One region of the Actinoplanes missouriensis 431 genome, then DNA from elsewhere that is predicted to be linked to it. Evidence: riboswitches for the same ligand, from Rfam matches in the RefSeq annotation. Region 1 holds a riboswitch; the other holds the start of a gene.

Region 1 (3,388 bases):
GCCTTCGGCGTGCCGTGCCCGTGACCGGTGGCGCCCAGCGATCCGAACAGCTCCGCCCGCACCGAAGTGACGTGGACGGAATCGGACAGCTTCGCGGCGAACATCGCGGCCGCCCGCATCGGGCCGACCGTGTGCGAGCTGGACGGCCCGATGCCGATCGAGAACAGGTCGAAGACGGAGACGGCCAAGATCATGACTCCGGTGAGATCAGCGCGGCATAGGCCGCGGCGTCGAGAACCTCGGGGGTACGGGTGACGCGCACCCGGTAGAGCCAGCCGGCGCCGTACGGATCCGAGTTGATCAGACCCGGGTCGTCGGCGAGCGCCTTGTTGACCTCCACGATCTCCCCATCGGCCGGCGCATAGACCTCGCTGACGGATTTGGTCGACTCGATCTCGCCACACGTCTCGCCGGCCGTGGTGACGGCGCCGACCTCGGGCAGGTCGACGAAGACCACGTCACCGAGGGCGTCCGCGGCGAACGCGGTGATGCCGACCGTGGCGATCTCGTCGTCGGTGAGCCACTCGTGGTCACGGCTGTAGCGAAGGTTCAAGGGGATCACTGGGGGCTCCTGCGGTAGAAGGGCAGCGCGACGACCTCGGCGTCCTCGCGGGTGCCACGGACGTCGACGACCAGACGGGTGCCGGGCGCCGCGAACACGGGTGGGACGTAGGCCATGGCGATCGGGTGACCAAGCGTCGGCGACGGCGCGCCACTGGTCACCTCGCCGATCCGCTCGCCGCTGACCGGATCGAGCACCGCATGGCCACTGCGTGGCGCGCGGCGGCCGGCCGTGACCAGGCCGGTCAGCACGGTCGACGGCCCCTGGGCGGCGACGCGGCGCAGCGACTCGGCGCCCACGAAGTCCGCCTTGTCCAGGGCGACGATCCGGCCCAGCCCGGCGTGGAAGGGGGTGGTGCGGACGGTGAGCTCGTGCCCGTACAGGGGCATGCCCGCCTCCAGGCGCAGCGTGTCCCGGCAGGCCAGACCGGCGGGGGTGGCGCCGCTCTCCCGCAGGCTCTCCCAGATGGTCGCGGCGTCGGCGTCCGAGCAGTAGATCTCGAAGCCGTCCTCGCCGGTGTACCCGGTGCGGGCCAGCAGCACGTCACAGCCGGCGACCCGCGCCTCGGTGATGCCGTAATAGGGCAGGTCGAGGCTCTCGATGGCCATCGCTTTTGCCGATGCGGGGCCCTGCGTGGCGATCACTTCCGCCGATGCGGGGCCCTGCGTGGCGATCACTTCCGCCGATGCGGGGCCCTGCACCGCGATCAGCGAGCCGCCGGCGTCGGTGATCCGGACCGCGAACCCGTTGGCGTGCTCGCCGAGCATGGCCCGGACCATCGGGGCGTTCGCCGCGTTCGCCACCACCAGGAACCGGTCGGCCGCGAGCCGGTAGACGACCAGGTCATCGAGGACGCCGCCGGTGGTATGGCAGAGCATCGTGTACTTGGCGCGGCCGACCTTGACCGTCGAGAGACGGCCGGCGAGGGCGTAGTCGAGGAATTCCGCGGCGTTGCGGCCGGTGACCTCGATGCGGCCCATGTGGCTGAGGTCGAAGAGCCCCGCGGCGGTCCGCACGGTGTGGTGCTCGGCGATGTCACTGCCGTACCGCAGCGGCATGGTCCAGCCGGCGAACGTGGTCAGATGCGCGCCGAGGCGCGTGTGGACGTCGAAGAGCGCAGTGCGTCTCACGGGAGGCTCCAAGGTCGTGACAGGTTGGGGCCTCCCTCGCTCTGTCATGGGGCCTGAGAGCTTCACCGCCGTTACGGGCGGTTTGCACCGTGGGCGCGTTCGTCTCGCGAACGGCTTTCCAGAGTCGCCTGACCGCAGCGGTACGTGGGCCTGAGAGATTCTGAGGGAGAAGTTGCTCCTTCGGCGCCTCGCCGGGTTCTCCAGGGCCGTGGGCTCTGGTGCCAGGGCCTTGTGGCTCTGGGTGCAAGGGCCTTGTGGCTCTGGGCGTCAGGGCCTTGTGGCTCTGGTGGCGAGGGCTCTCCCGCTGCGGGTTAGCGGCTTCTTCAGTTGTGGCCTGCAAGCTATCCGGGCCGTCATGATCACGTCAAGCGAGCAGGTGCGCAGGTGAGCGTCGTGATCCCTAGTCACCCGTGGCGGCGGCCTCCTCGTCTCCGGCGGTAGCGCTCTTGTCTCCGGCGGCGGCCTCCTCGCCCGTGGCTGCGGCCTCCTGTTCTGTGGCGGTGGCCTCCTCGAGGACCTTGAGCTGGCGTTCCGCGTCGTCACCGCGCGGCCACAGCACCGCGACCATCGCGCCCGAGCACCCCGGACCATCCGCCACCCCAGCGCCATCGGCGCCCGAGCACCCCGGACCATCCGTCACGCCAGCGCCATCGGCACCCGAGCACCCCGGATCATCCGCCCGCCCCAGCGCGGCTGGCACTCGAGCACCCCGGATCTCCGCCCGCCCCAGCGCGGTCGGCGCCCGAGCACATCGGATCATCCGCTCCGGGTGACGCGGGCCGCTCACCCGGTGGGGGACGATCAGGTTAACCGGGCCGCGACCGGGGCAAGTGGAGACGAAACCCGTCGGGAGGACCTGATGACCATTTACGACAGCACGGTCGACGCTCAGCACAACATCGCCGTTTCCGGTGACCCCGCCGTGATCGCGGCTGACGCCGAAGCCACCGGCGCCGAGCTGGGCATTCCCGCCAAGCGCCGCCTGCTGCCCATCGTCATGACCACGGCGGCGATCGCAGCGGTGACCGCCGCAGCGATCTACGGCGCAGCGAAGGCAATCGAAGCCCGCCGGAGCCGCAGCCGGTGGGAGCAGTTCCGCAGCCGCTTCTAAAGTGGCGAGCGGGTAGTCGCAAGCGACGCTCGAGGCTCGGCGAGTAGCGAGCGTCAAGCGGGAACCACGTAACGCCGGGCCGCGTGTGGACGACGGGCGCAACACGAACCCCCATTCCACACGCGGCCCGCGTTCGTCCAGGCGGTGTGGAATTCGGTATCGCCACGACGGAGGATCCCTACCACCGTTTCGCTCCTTCTTATTATGAAGTCGGCAGTCTTTTCGGGGTAACGGAGATCCTTTCCTGAATACAATGGACTCCACGATCGCGGCAGGGAGCGAAACCTTGACCGTGCGGGGCGACGGCCGAACTGGAGATGGTGGCCGAGCTGGCGGGGGCGGCTGAGCTGGACGAGGCCCCGAAGCTTCGGGAGGTGACGTCGCCACGGGCGGCTCAGGAACCCTGGGCGACTCAGGAACTCTGGGCGGCGGTGGGCCTGCGGAACGATCGGCCTCGTCACGCAGCTGGCGCAGCCGGCGAGCATGCCGTTGCGCGAGACCCCACGTGCGGTGCCGCGCATGCTCCCACCTGAACCGCTCCGCCTCCGGCGAATAATTGCGGCGCGCGCTCGGATCCCGCAAATG
Region 2 (3,388 bases), 490 kb from region 1:
GCGGGAACATCAGAGGTCGATGACCGTCGCGTCGATCTCGTCGAGCTCGGCGGCGGTGAGCTCCGGTCCGCTCAGCGCGGCGATGTTGTTCTCCAGCTGGCCGACGCTCGACGCGCCGATGATCAGGCTGGTCATCCGCGGGTCGCGCAGCGCCCAGGAGAGCGCCAGCTGGGCGAGGGACTGGCCGCGGCGCTTGGCGATGTCGTTGAGCGCGTGCAGGCGGCCCATGGTCTTCGGGTCGAGGGCGCTCTCGTTGAGGAAGACGCTGGTCCGGATCCGGGAGTCGTCCGGGATGCCGGTGAGGTACCGGTCGGTGAGCAGGCCCTGCTGCAGCGGGCTGAACGCGATGCAGCCGGCGCCGGCGTCGGAGAGGGTGTCGAGCAGGCGGTCGTGCTCGATCCAGCGGTTCAGGATCGAGTAGGACGGCTGGTGGATCAGCAGCGGGGTGCCGAGGTCACGCAGGATCTGGGCGATCTCCGCGGCCTGCGCCGACTTGTAGTTGGAGATCCCGACGTAGAGGGCCTTGCCGGACCGGACGATCGCGTCCAGCGCCGACGCCGTCTCGTGCAGCGGCGTCTCCGGGTCGGGCCGGTGGTGGTAGAAGATGTCGACGTAGTCCAGGCCGAGCCGGGTCAGCGACTGGTCCAGCGACGACACCAGGTACTTCCGTGATCCCCAGTCGCCGTAGGGCCCGTCCCACATCGTGTAGCCGGCCTTCGTCGAGATGATCAATTCATCACGGTACGCCTTGAGGTCCGTCCCCAGCAGCCGGCCGAAGTTCGACTCCGCGCTGCCCGGCGGCGGGCCGTAGTTGTTCGCCAGGTCGAAGTGGGTGACCCCGAGGTCGAAGGCGCGGCGGACGATGGCGCGCTGGGTGTCGAGCGGGCGGGTGTCGCCGAAGTTGTGCCACAGGCCGAGGGAGAGGGCGGGGAGCTTCAGGCCGCTGCGACCGGCACGCCGGTAGGTCATCGTGTCGTAGCGGGCGGAATCAGGGGTGTACGTCACAGACCACACCCTAGGACTGTGATCCAACCGGGTGTGCGCTGGTAGGTTGGTCGTGCCGGCAACACCTGTGCGGAAGAGACCGTCCTCGTGACGGCGCCGAAGGGGCAAACCCTCCCCGGAAAACTCTCAGGCAGAAGGACCGCGTGGGCAGGCGCTCTGAAATACCCGTCTGGGTATGACAGAGGGGGAGGTTGCGTGTCGACCTTCTTCAGAGCCTGGAGTCGCCCATGACGTCACCCTTCGTTCCCCGCCACATCGGTCCGGGTTCGGACGAGCAGACCCACATGCTCAAGGCGGTCGGATACAACTCGCTCGACGACCTGATGGACGCCGCGATCCCGGAGTCGATCCGGTTCCACGGCGACCTGGACCTGCCGGCCGGGATCTCCGAGCAGGAGGCGATCGCCGAGCTGCGCGCGATCGCGGACCGCAACACGGTCGCCACCCCGATGATCGGCCTCGGCTACTACGGCACGCACACGCCCGCGGTGATCAAGCGGAACGTGTTGGAGAACCCGGCGTGGTACACGGCGTACACCCCGTACCAGCCGGAGATCAGCCAGGGCCGGCTCGAGGCGCTGCTGAACTTCCAGACCATGGTCACCGACCTGACCGGGCTGACCACCGCGAACGCGAGCATGCTCGACGAGGCCACGGCGGTCGCCGAGGCGATGACGCTGGCCCGCCGCGCTTCCAAGGTCAAGAGCAACGTGTACGCGGTGGACGCGGACACGTTCCCCCAGACGCTGAGCATCGTGCGGACCCGGGCCGAACCGCTCGGCATCGAGGTCGTGCTGATCGACCCGGAGGAGCCGGAGACGCTGCCGGACGAGTTCTTCGGCCTGCACCTGCAGTACCCGGGGGCGTCCGGTGAGGTCCGCGACCACGCCGCGCTGGTGGAGCTCGCGCACGAGCGGGGCGCCCTGGTCACGGTCGCGGCGGATCTGCTCGCGCTGACCGTGCTGCGGGCACCCGGCGAGATCGGCGTGGACATCGCCGCCGGCACGACACAGCGGTTCGGCGTGCCGCTCGGCTTCGGTGGCCCGCACGCCGGATACCTGGCCGTGCGCGCCGGCCTGGAGCGTTCGCTGCCCGGCCGCCTGGTCGGCGTGTCGAAGGACGCCGACGGCGCGCCCGCCTACCGTCTCGCGCTGCAGACCCGGGAGCAGCACATCCGCCGGGAGAAGGCGACCAGCAACATCTGCACCGCGCAGGTGCTGCTCGCCGTGATGGCCAGCATGTACGCGGTCTACCACGGCCCGCAGGGCCTTCGGGAGATCGCCGACGGGGTGCACGCGCACGCTTCCCGGATCGCCGGCAGCCTGCGGGAGGCCGGCATCGAGGTGCAGAACGACACCTACTTCGACACGGTCACCGCGGTGGTGCCGGGCCGGGCCGAGGCGATCGTGGCCGAGGCGGCGCGACGCGGTGTGGACCTGCGCCTGGTCGACGCGGACCGGGTGTCGGTCTCCTGCGACGAGACGACCACGGACGAGCACGTGGCGACCGTGGTGGCCGCGTTCGGCGCCGAGCTCGCGATGATCTGGGGGGTGTCCGGCGGCTGGCCGGAGCGCACCACCGAGTACCTGACCCACCCGGTCTTCAACACCCACCACTCCGAGACCTCGATGCTGCGCTACCTGCGCAAGCTCTCGGACCGGGACTACGCCCTGGACCGGGGCATGATCCCGCTCGGCTCCTGCACGATGAAGCTGAACGCCACCACCGAGATGGAGGCGATCACCTGGCCGGAGTTCGCCAACATCCACCCCTTCGCCCCGGCGAACCAGATCCAGGGGTACGAGGACCTGGTCGCCCAGCTGGAGGGCTGGCTCGCCGAGATCACCGGTTACGACGCCGTCAGCGTGCAGCCGAACGCCGGCTCGCAGGGTGAGCTGGCCGGCCTGCTCGCGATCCGCGGCTACCACCGCTCGCGCGGCGAGACGCACCGCGACGTCTGCCTGATCCCGTCCAGCGCCCACGGCACGAACGCGGCCTCCGCGGTGATGGCCGGCATGCGGGTGGTCGTGGTGGCCTGCGACGCGGACGGCAACGTCGACCTGGCCGACCTGGACGCCAAGATCGAGAAGCACCGCGACAGCCTCTCGGCGATCATGGTGACCTACCCGTCGACCCACGGCGTCTACGAGACCTCGATCGCGGAACTCTGCGCGAAGGTGCACGACGCCGGCGGCCAGGTCTACGTCGACGGCGCGAACCTCAACGCGCTGGTCGGCTTCGCCAAGCCGGGCAAGTTCGGCGCCGACGTGTCGCACCTCAACCTGCACAAGACGTTCTGCATCCCGCACGGCGGCGGCGGCCCCGGTGTCGGCCCGGTCGCGGTCCGGCAGCACCTCGCCGCGTTCCTGCCCGGCAACCCCCT

The links. Region 1 has a riboswitch for glycine ahead of gcvT (glycine cleavage system aminomethyltransferase GcvT). Riboswitches for the same ligand answer to the same signal wherever they lie in the genome.
Region 2: it holds a riboswitch for glycine, as region 1 does, so the genes downstream of both, gcvP (aminomethyl-transferring glycine dehydrogenase) here and gcvT (glycine cleavage system aminomethyltransferase GcvT) in region 1, are expected to answer to the same signal.

The regions. Positions count from the first base shown of each region.
Region 1 is NC_017093.1:4,898,809-4,902,196, forward strand. It holds gene AMIS_RS22970 (L-serine ammonia-lyase) at 1-194, opposite strand, end outside; gene gcvH (glycine cleavage system protein GcvH) at 191-562, opposite strand; gene gcvT (glycine cleavage system aminomethyltransferase GcvT) at 559-1,692, opposite strand; glycine riboswitch at 1,732-1,816, opposite strand; glycine riboswitch at 1,821-1,906, opposite strand; gene AMIS_RS42890 (hypothetical protein) at 2,093-2,290, opposite strand; gene AMIS_RS22985 (hypothetical protein) at 2,483-2,803, shown strand.
Region 2 is NC_017093.1:4,412,005-4,415,392, reverse strand. It holds gene AMIS_RS20670 (nucleotidyltransferase domain-containing protein) at 1-10, opposite strand, end outside; gene mgrA (L-glyceraldehyde 3-phosphate reductase) at 10-1,005, opposite strand; glycine riboswitch at 1,066-1,157, shown strand; gene gcvP (aminomethyl-transferring glycine dehydrogenase) at 1,233-3,388, shown strand, end outside.